DNA from 3 places in the Mesorhizobium sp. M1D.F.Ca.ET.043.01.1.1 genome. Region 3 is predicted to be linked to each of the others. Evidence: predicted binding sites of a transcription regulator. Region 3 holds the regulator's gene; each other region holds the start of a gene.
What was found. Region 3 encodes PhoB, which activates phosphate uptake and scavenging genes when phosphate is short. Its sites were predicted from a motif close to TGTCATNNANCTGTCAT; they were not measured.
Positions count from the first base shown of each region.

Region 1: the regulator PhoB is predicted to act here: its motif matches at 1,401-1,417, upstream of phnC (phosphonate ABC transporter ATP-binding protein).
Region 2: the regulator PhoB is predicted to act here: its motif matches at 1,639-1,655, upstream of EJ067_RS13355 (DUF47 domain-containing protein).

Region 1 covers NZ_CP034444.1:4,800,101-4,803,372, reverse strand. The annotation lists gene EJ067_RS23245 (DapH/DapD/GlmU-related protein) at 1-465, shown strand, start outside; gene EJ067_RS23240 (DUF1868 domain-containing protein) at 616-1,326, shown strand; gene phnC (phosphonate ABC transporter ATP-binding protein) at 1,499-2,356, shown strand; gene phnD (phosphonate ABC transporter substrate-binding protein) at 2,498-3,272, shown strand, end outside.
Region 2 covers NZ_CP034444.1:2,743,931-2,747,202, forward strand. The annotation lists gene EJ067_RS13350 (inorganic phosphate transporter) at 1-906, opposite strand, end outside; gene EJ067_RS13355 (DUF47 domain-containing protein) at 909-1,550, opposite strand; gene EJ067_RS13360 (LysR family transcriptional regulator) at 1,706-2,605, shown strand; gene EJ067_RS13365 (formate dehydrogenase subunit gamma) at 2,800-3,272, shown strand, end outside.
Region 3 covers NZ_CP034444.1:4,387,845-4,391,116, forward strand. The annotation lists gene pstB (phosphate ABC transporter ATP-binding protein PstB) at 1-580, shown strand, start outside; gene phoU (phosphate signaling complex protein PhoU) at 598-1,305, shown strand; gene phoB (phosphate regulon transcriptional regulator PhoB) at 1,324-2,013, shown strand; gene EJ067_RS21320 (ROK family transcriptional regulator) at 2,158-3,272, opposite strand, start outside.

The DNA.
Region 1 (3,272 bases), 410 kb from region 3:
TGGTGCGCGACCATTCGAAAATTCTCCAACATCGCGGCAAGCGTGCGCATCAACGCCACCAATCATCCGACCTGGCGGCCGACGCTGCACCACTTCACCTACCGCGCCTCCGACTATTGGGACGACGCCGAGCATGAGAGCGAGTTCTTCGCCCAGCGTCGCGCCAAACGCGTTACCATCGGCCACGACACCTGGCTCGGCCATGGCTCGACCATCCTGCCGGGCGTGACCGTCGGCGACGGCGCGGCGGTCGGCGCGGGCGCAGTAGTATCCAAGGATGTTGCGCCCTACACCATCGTCGCCGGCGTGCCGGCAAAACCGATCCGCGAGCGCTTCGACCGCCGCACCGCCGAGCGCTACCAGGCGCTCGCCTGGTGGGACTGGGACCATGCCCGGCTGCGCGCAGCACTCGACGATTTTCGCGAACTCTCGGCTGAGGCCTTCCTGGAGAAGCACGGCGGCTGAATGTGGTGAATGGTCGGCCGCACGGAGTGAGCCCTCTTATTACCATTCACCATTCACCATTCACCATTCACCATTCACCATTCACCATTCACCATTCACATCCTTGACACACGAGTCGGTCACGAGGCCATCTCCGCAGGGAGATCGCCCATGCTCGCAACAGTCGGACCTTTGCTCGCCGCCTTCTTCGAAGGCAGCAACCCGGCGGCGCCGGTGCATCTCGGCACCCGCTACGACATATCGGGCAACTTCCTCCTCGAACAGGGCAACACAGTGGTCAGCCACCTCGTCCGCGGCTCTTCTTCAGAAGCCGCGGTCATCGCAGTGCGCGAGCGCCTGCGCGCCATGGCCGACGCCGATCGCCTCGCCTTCACGCCGATCTCCAGCCTGCACATGACGCTCTTCCAGGGCATCATCGAATACCGCCGCCGCCTTCCCTACTGGCCGGCCGACATACCGCTCGACACCAGCATCGACGACATGACGCGTCTCTATCTCGAGCGCCTCCAGGGGTTCGAAGGCAACGGCGCTTTCAGGATAAAGACCATCGGCGTCACGCCGAACGGCCTGACGGTAGCCGGCGCCACGGACGAGGACCGGCTTGTCCTCAAGGCCTGGCGCGATGCGCTGTCGGTGCCGTTCGGCTATCGCCATCCTGATCACGACGCCTATGTTTTCCACATCACTTTTGCCTACCAGATCCGCCGCCTCGCCGACGAGCGGGCGTCCGCCTGGCAGGACCTGTTCGACGATTGCCTGTCGTTCCTCGACCGCGAGGCTCCGGTGATCGAATTGCGCCCGCCGGCCTTCTGCAGCTTCAAGGATATGAAGCATTTCGAGGAATTGCTGGTTCTCGGCTGACCCCATGGACTTCGCCCAAAACTGCGCAGCGGTTTTGGGACGACGACATGCATAAACAAGAATGGCCTGTGGGACGTAACAAAACTGACATCAATCCGACACCCCAGCTTCATCGGGCTGCGCTAGCGAAGGTTAACGGACCTTCAAAACCGCGACGTACCGGAGCCCTGCCATGTCAGCACTATCGGCCACGCTGGAAATCCGCGGCGTAACCCGACGATTTGGCAAGAACACCGCTGTCAGCGACATCAACATCTCGATCCCGCAGGGGCAGATGGTCGGCATCATCGGCCGCTCCGGCGCCGGTAAGTCGACGTTGCTGCGTATGATCAACCGTCTTATCGATCCCAGCCAGGGGTCGATTTTTTTTGACGGCGCCGAGGTTTCCAGCCTGCAAGGCTCGCCGCTGCGCCGCTGGCAGCGCGACTGCGCCATGATCTTCCAACAGTTCAACCTTGTGCCGCGCCTCGACGTGCTGACCAACGTCCTGCTTGGCCGCCTCAATCATCGCTCCACGATTTCCAATCTGCTCGGCATGTTCTCGCGCACCGAATGCGCCGAGGCGGTGGCCGCGCTCGAGCGCCTCGACATCGCCCGCACCGCGCTGCAGCCGGCCGGCACGCTGTCCGGCGGCCAGCAGCAGCGCGTGGCGATCGCGCGCGCCATGATGCAGCAGCCGAAGGTGCTGCTGGCCGACGAGCCGATCGCCTCGCTCGACCCGCTCAACGCCAAGGTGGTGATGGACTCGCTGCGCGACATCAATCTGCGCGAAGGCATCACCGTCGTCACCAACCTGCACACGCTGGACACCGCCCGCGCCTATTGCAACCGCATCATCGGCATGGCCGCCGGCAAGGTCGTGTTCGACGGCGCGCCCGAGGATCTCGACCGCGACGCCGTGCGCACGGTCTATGGCGCCGACGCCAACGGCGTCGAGATCTCCGAGGCCATCACGTCGACCAGCGTGAGCATCAAGCCGAAGATCACCGCATCCGCCGGACCGCTCGAACCGGCCTTCCCTGGCTACTGAGTCCACCCCGGAGCCGAAACGGTTCCGGGCAAATCGTGGATTTCGACAAGAGCAACCCGGATCGCCCGCCCGCGTCAAAGGCTGAATTCAAGAATTCGGACGCTGCCGGCGCGAAGCCGGCAAAACAGGAGAGAGGTCAAAATGTTCAGGAAAATGGTTTTCAGTGCCGTATCGATACTGGCCATGGCGGCAAGCGCTGCCCACGCCGCAGACGTCAAGGAGTTCCGCGTCGGCATCCTCGGCGGCGAGAACGAAACCGACCGCCTGCGCAACTACCAGTGCCTTGCCGACCACCTGAAGGCCGAATTCGGCTTCGAGAAGGTGTCGCTGTTCCCGGCCGCCGACTATGACGGCGTCATCCAGGGCCTGCTCGGTGGCACGCTCGACTTCGCCGAGCTCGGCGCGTCCGGCTACGCCAGCGTCTACCTCAAGGACCCGAAGGCCGTCACCCCGATCCTCACCACCAAGCAGACCGACGGCTCGACCGGCTACTATTCGATCGGCCTGGCGCTGAAGACCTCCGGCATCACCGACATCAAGTCGGCCAAGGGCAAGAAGCTCGGCTATGCCGACCCGGATTCGACCTCGGGCTACCTGATCCCGCTGACCCAGATTCCGAAGGACACCGGCGCCTCCAACGAGACTTACTTCGCCTCGACGCAGTTCAACGGCGGCCATGAGAACAACGTGCTTGCCGTCCGCGACGGCAAGGTCGACGTGGCGGTGGACGATTCCTCCGGCATCGGCGACTTCAAGAACGGCTACACCTCCGGCACCTTCCACAAGGAAGTCGCCAAGGGCGCCGTCGACCCGAACGACTTCGTCGAAGTGTGGCGCTCGGGCCTGATCCCGAACGGTCCGCTGGTCGTGCGCACCGCGCTCGGCGCTGAGATGACCGCCAAGCTCACCGATTTCT
Region 2 (3,272 bases), 1.6 Mb from region 3:
CCAGCGCACGGCCGAGACACGGCGGGCGGCGCCCACACCGATGATGGCGCCGGTGATTGTATGTGTGGTCGACACCGGAACGCCGAGCCAAGTGGCGGCAAAAAGCGTGATCGCACCGCCGCTCTCGGCGCAGAAACCCTGCATCGGGTTCAGCCGGGTGATCTTCGAGCCCATGGTGTGGACGATGCGCCAACCACCGAACAACGTGCCCAGCGCCAGCGCCGACTGGCAGGTGATGACCACCCAGAGCGGCACGTAGAAGCTCTGGCCGAGCATGCCTTGCGAATAGAGCAGCACGGCAATGATGCCCATGGTCTTCTGCGCGTCATTGCCGCCGTGCCCCAGCGAATAGAGCGAGGCCGAGAAGAACTGAAGGATGCGAAAGCTGTTGTCGACCGCGAACGGGGTCTGCCGCACGAACAGCCACGAGACGACGAGGATGAGGACAAGCGCCAGCACGAATCCGGTCGCCGGCGAAAGCACGATGGCCGCGATCGTCTTGCCCAGCCCGGACCAGACGATGGCGCCCGTTCCCGCCTTGGCGACGCCCGCGCCAACCAGCCCGCCGATCAGCGCATGCGAGCTGCTCGACGGAATGCCGGCGATCCAGGTGACGATGTTCCAGACGATGGCGCCGATAAGCGCGGCGAAGATCACCGCCGGTGTCACGATCTCGGCATCGACGATGCCTTTCCCCACCGTCTCGGCGACATGCAGGCCGAAGAACAGGAAGGCGATGAAATTGAAGAAAGCGGCCCAAAACACCGCATAATGCGGCCTGAGCACGCGGGTGGAAACGATGGTCGCGATCGAGTTGGCGGCATCGTGTAGGCCGTTCAGGAAATCGAAGAACAGCGCCACCGCAACGAGGCCGGCCAGCAAGGGAAAGGCGATCGTGACGTCCATCGCTACACGTTCTCGATGACGATGCCGCTGATCTCGTTGGCGACGTCCTCGAAACGGTCGACCACCTTTTCCAGTTGGCCATAGATCTCCGAACCGATCAGATAGGCCATGGGGTCGCTGCGGCCGTGCCGCTTGAACAGATCCTTGAGACCCTGCTCGTGCAAATCGTCGGCGCGGCCTTCGACGCGCATGACCTCTTCCGCGATGGCATTCAGCCGCGCGGCGTTCGCGCCGACCTTGCCGAGCAACGGGATGGCCTCTGCGACCAGCCGGGCGGCCTGGACGATGACGCCGCCCATTTCCCGCATCAGCGGATCAAACTCCCTCATCTCGAACAATTTCACCGTCTTGACGGCCTTGTGCATCGTGTCGATGGCATCATCCATCGACTGGATCAGATCCTTGATGTCGCCGCGGTCGAAGGGCGTGATGAAGGAGCGCCTGACGGCAAGCAGGACCTCCGCGGTGATGCCATCCGCTTCGTCTTCCAGATCGACGATCTTCTGACACCAGCGGTCGATGTCCCTGCCCTGGAGAAGCTGCTCCAGCGCCTCGGCGCCGCCAACCACCGTGCGCGAATGCCGTTCGAACAGCTCGAAAAAGCGATCCTCGCGCGGCAACAGTCTGCGAAACCAACCCAGCATCTCGTCCTCCCTGCTTCCGCCTATCTCACATAACGCCACGCGCGGCGCGGGAAAACAGATAGCCGGCTCAAAAATGTGGATGAGATCCTGTCGTGCATGCGTCTTGCGGAGCAAAGCGATTTCCCCGACCTTGGGCAAACCGTGGATCGGATGATATGATCGACAAGCTGGAATTCTTCATCGCTTTGGCCAAGGAAGAGCATTTCGGCCGCGCGGCCGAAGTGTGCGGCGTCACCCAGCCGACACTGTCGGCCGGCATCAAGCAGCTCGAAGAGCAGCTCGGCGTCATGCTGGTGCTGCGCGGCTCGCGCTTCCAGGGCCTGACGCCGGAAGGCAAGCAGGTGCTGGTTTGGGCGCGCCGCATCGTCGGCGACACCCGGACCATGCGCGAGGAGATGCGGGCGGCGCGCCGCGGCCTTGCCGGCCGCATCCGCATCGCCGCCGTCCCGACCGCCCTTGCTATGGTGGCGCGGCTGACGACGCCGTTTCGCGAAAAGCATCCGGGCGTCACCTTCTCGATCCTGTCGCGCACCTCGATCGAGGTGCTGTCGCTGCTCGGCAATTTCGACGTCGACGCCGGCATCACCTATCTCGACAACGAGCCGCTGGGGCGGGTGACCAGCGTGCCGCTCTATGACGAGCGCTACCAGCTGATCACAGCGGTCGGTAACCCCTATTCCGACCGCGACAAAGTGACATGGGCCGAGATCAGCCAGTTGCCGCTCTGCCTGCTGACGCCGGACATGCAGAACCGGCGCATCATCGACCAGCATCTGGCGGAAGCCGGGGTGCAGGTGCGGCCGACGCTGGAATCCAACTCGATGATCGTGCTGTTCTCGCATATCCGGACCGGCAAATGGTCGTCGATCATGCCGCTCAACCTCGCGGAAACATTCGGCTTTTCCGAGCCGATCCGGGCCATTCCGATCGTCGAGCCGGATGCCAGCCACACAGTCGGGCTGGTAGCGGCGCCGCGCGAGCCGCACACGCCGCTGGTGCAGGCGCTGCTGGACGAGGCAATGGCGCTGGCAGACGATTTCCGCGCCCATCGCTAGGCTAGACAATGCGGACCGGTCGTTATTGATAGAAATTTTCTATCAAACAACGGAACGGCTTTATTGATTTCAGGGGTTTCCTCTGATTTCGTAAGGACTTAGCGATATTGCGCCCTGTGCATGTCGTTGCCCCGGAACCGCTCTATATGATGGGGTGACATATATTGGGCCACCACGACCAGGGAGGGCGCTGCATGCCGATGCAGCCTGCAAGTACCGAGATCGCGTCGCGCACGGCGGCGATCATCGAGGAGTTGAAGGACCTCGAAGGTCCGCTGTTGCCGATCCTCCACGGCATCCAGGAGGAGTTCGGCCACGTGCCGCAGGCAGCCCTTCCGGTCATCGCCGACGGGCTGAACCTCTCCAGGGCCGAAGTGCACGGTGTCGTCACCTTCTATCACGATTTCCGCGCCCAGCCGGCCGGCCGGCATGTGCTGAAGCTCTGCCAGGCGGAGGCCTGCCAGTCGATGGGTTCGGAGGCTGTCGCCTCCAAGGTCAAGCAATTGCTCGGCATCGATTTCCACGGGACCACGCGCGACGGATCGGTTACACTGGAGCCGGTCTACTGCCTCGGGCTCTGCGCCTGCTCGCCGTCGGCGATGCTCGACGGCGAAGTGATCGGCCGGCTCGACGACGAGAAGATCGAAGAGATCGTCGCGGAGGTGCG
Region 3 (3,272 bases):
GCAGAGCGCCGAAGGCCAGGTGCTGCTCGACGGCAAGAACATCCTCGACCGCTCGCAGGACCTCAACCTGCTCAGGACCAAGATCGGCATGGTGTTCCAGAAGCCGACGCCGTTCCCGATGTCGATCTACGAGAACATCGCCTTCGGCGTCCGGCTGTATGAGAAGATCAGCAAGGCCGAGATGGACAACCGGGTCGAGTCGGCGCTGAAGCGGGCGGCGCTGTGGAACGAGGTCAAGGACAAGCTCAACGCCAGCGGCCAGAGCCTTTCGGGTGGCCAGCAGCAGCGGCTCTGCATCGCCCGCACGGTGGCGGTGAAGCCGGAGGTCATCCTGCTCGACGAGCCGGCATCGGCGCTCGATCCGCTGTCGACGGCCAAGATCGAGGAGCTGATCGACGAGCTGCAGGCCGACTACACGATCGTGATCGTCACCCACAACATGCAGCAGGCGGCGCGTGTGTCGCGGCAGACGGCGTTCATGTATCTCGGCGAGCTGGTCGAGTTCGACCGGACCGAGAAGATCTTCACCTCGCCTCGCGAGAAGCGCACCCAGGACTACATCACCGGCCGCTTCGGCTGAGTTCATACGAGGACATCATCATGGCCCATACGGTCGCTTCCTTCGACGAGGATCTGAGGCAGATCAGCCAGCTTATCCGTGACATGGGCGATCTTGCCGGGTCGATGGTCGGCGCGTCGACCAAGGCTCTGCTCAACTCCGACAACGCGATGGCGCAGCGCGTGGTCTCCGACGATGCCATCATGGACGCGCGGCAGCGCGAGCTCGACGACCGCGCCATCACGCTGATCGCCAAACGCCAGCCGATGGCCGACGACCTGCGCAGCGTGGTCGGCGCCATCCGCATGGCCGGCGACCTCGAGCGCATCGGCGACCTTGCCAAGAACATCGCCAAGCGCGTCGGCTCGGTCGGCGTCAGCGCCGCGCCGCGCGACCTGTCGCACTCCATCGATTCGATGGCGCAGCTGGTGCTGATCCAGGTCCAGGGCGTGATCGAGGAATATACGGCGGGCGACGCCACGGCGCTCGCCAAGCTGCGCAACGACGACGAGCGCATCGACGTCAAATACACCTCCGTCTTCCGCGAGCTCCTGACCTACATGATGGAAGACCCGCGCAACATCACGGCTTGCACGCATCTTTTGTTCTGCGCCAAGAATCTGGAGCGCATCGGCGACCATGTGACCAATATCGCCGAGAACGCCTATTATGTGCTGACCGGCACGCAATTGCCCGCGAACCGTCCGAAACAGGACGAGACGGCGATGTCGGCGCCGGCGGCCTGACAGCGAAGGTAGCTCTATATGATCGCGCCACGCATCATGGTGGTGGAGGATGAGGAGCCGCTGGGGGTGCTGCTCCGTTACAACCTCGAATCCGAAGGCTATCAGGTCGAGGTGGTGACCCGCGGCGACGAGGCCGAGATCCGCCTGCAGGAGAACGTGCCTGACCTTCTGGTGCTCGACTGGATGGTGCCGGCGGTTTCCGGCATCGAGCTTTGCCGGCGGCTCAGGATGCGGCCCGAGACCGAACGGCTGCCGATCATCATGCTGACGGCGCGCGGCGAGGAAAGCGATCGCGTGCGCGGCCTCTCGACGGGCGCCGACGACTACCTGGTCAAGCCGTTCTCGACGCCGGAATTCATGGCCCGGGTCAAGGCGCTGCTGCGTCGCGCCAAACCGGAGGTGCTGTCCAGCGTGCTCAAGGTCGGCGACATCGTGCTCGACCGCGAATCGCACCGCGTCTACCGCAAGAAGAGCGAGATCAGGCTCGGCCCGACCGAGTTCCGGCTTCTCGAATTCATGATGCGGCATCCCGGCCGGGTGTTCTCGCGCAGCCAGCTGCTCGACAATGTCTGGGGCGAGACGATCTATATCGACGAGCGCACGGTGGACGTGCATGTAGGACGCCTGCGCAAGGCGGTCAACAACGGCCGCATGCCGGATGTCATCCGCACCATCCGCGGGGCGGGTTACGCGATCCGCGAGGATTAGGGATATGCTGATATTCAGGTGAGGCCGGCCTGCGAATGGCGGCTTCCTGCGCTTCCGGTACTCACGTACCTAAAGTACGCTCCGTTCCGGTTCTCGGAATCCACCATTCTCGATTCGGCATATCCCGGCGCTTGAGCTTGTGGCTTATGCGACGTGCTTGCCCGTTCTTGCCTGAACGCCCGGCGCGAAGATCTCCTGGTCGACGAAGGTCAGCGCGCGCATGGCGCAGCCTTCGCGGATCAGCGGCAATTCGTTCGGCTCGGTATCGAAGGAGATCGACTGCGAATGCTGGCCGCCGGCGGTCTGGGCGATCGCCTCGCGCAGCGCCGGCTCGATCAGGTCGAAGGCGGCGGCGCTGACGCCGACCATGGCGACCGGCGCCGGGTCGATCAGCGCGAACAGGCTGCCGAGGCTGAAGCCCAGGGCCTCGCCCGCCCGGCGATAGGCCTCGCGCTCCGGACCATCCTTCTCGCGCGCCTTGGCGGCGAGCGCGCGCATGTCGGCATCGCCGACATCGACCGGCTCTGCATCCTCGCTCATCTTCATGGCGCTGCGCCAGATGGCGTAGTTGCCGGCATAGGCCTCGACGCAGCCGCGCCGTCCGCAGCGGCAGAGCGCGCCGCCCGGACGGTGGATCATGTGGCCGAACTCGCCGCCCGAGGAGTGCGTGCCGGTGAACAGCTCGCCCTTCAGCACCAGCCCCATGCCGATGCCGTGCGAGAGCAGGATGGCGATGAAATTGTCGCGATAGCGGTCGGGGTCGCGCCATTGCAGCGCCACCGCCATCATGTTGCAGTCGTTCTCCATGGTCGCCGGGATGCCGAATTCCTTTTCCAGGATGTCGGCGAAGGGAATGTCGGTCAGCGGCGTGATCGGCGACCACAGCATGGCACGGGCATGGGAATCGGTGATGCCCTGGATGCCCATGGCGAGGCGGGCGACGCTGCCGACATCGAGGTCCGGATCCTCCAGCCGGCGCCGCACGATCGCAATGCATTCGCCGATCAGCTCTTCGCGCGGCATGGTAAGGGTATCGAGGCGACGCTGCTCCTCGGCGATGACCTGGCCGGCATAGTCGATGACGGCGACAGAGAGGAAATTCAGCGACAGCACCACCGTCACCACCGCCGCCACCTCGGGATTGAGGGCGAGGCCGACCTGCGGCCGGCCGCGCTTCAGCGAAGCGGTCTCGCTCGGCCTGCTCTCGGCCAGGATGCCTTCCTGGATCAGGTCCGCGCTGATCGCCGAAATGGTCGAGT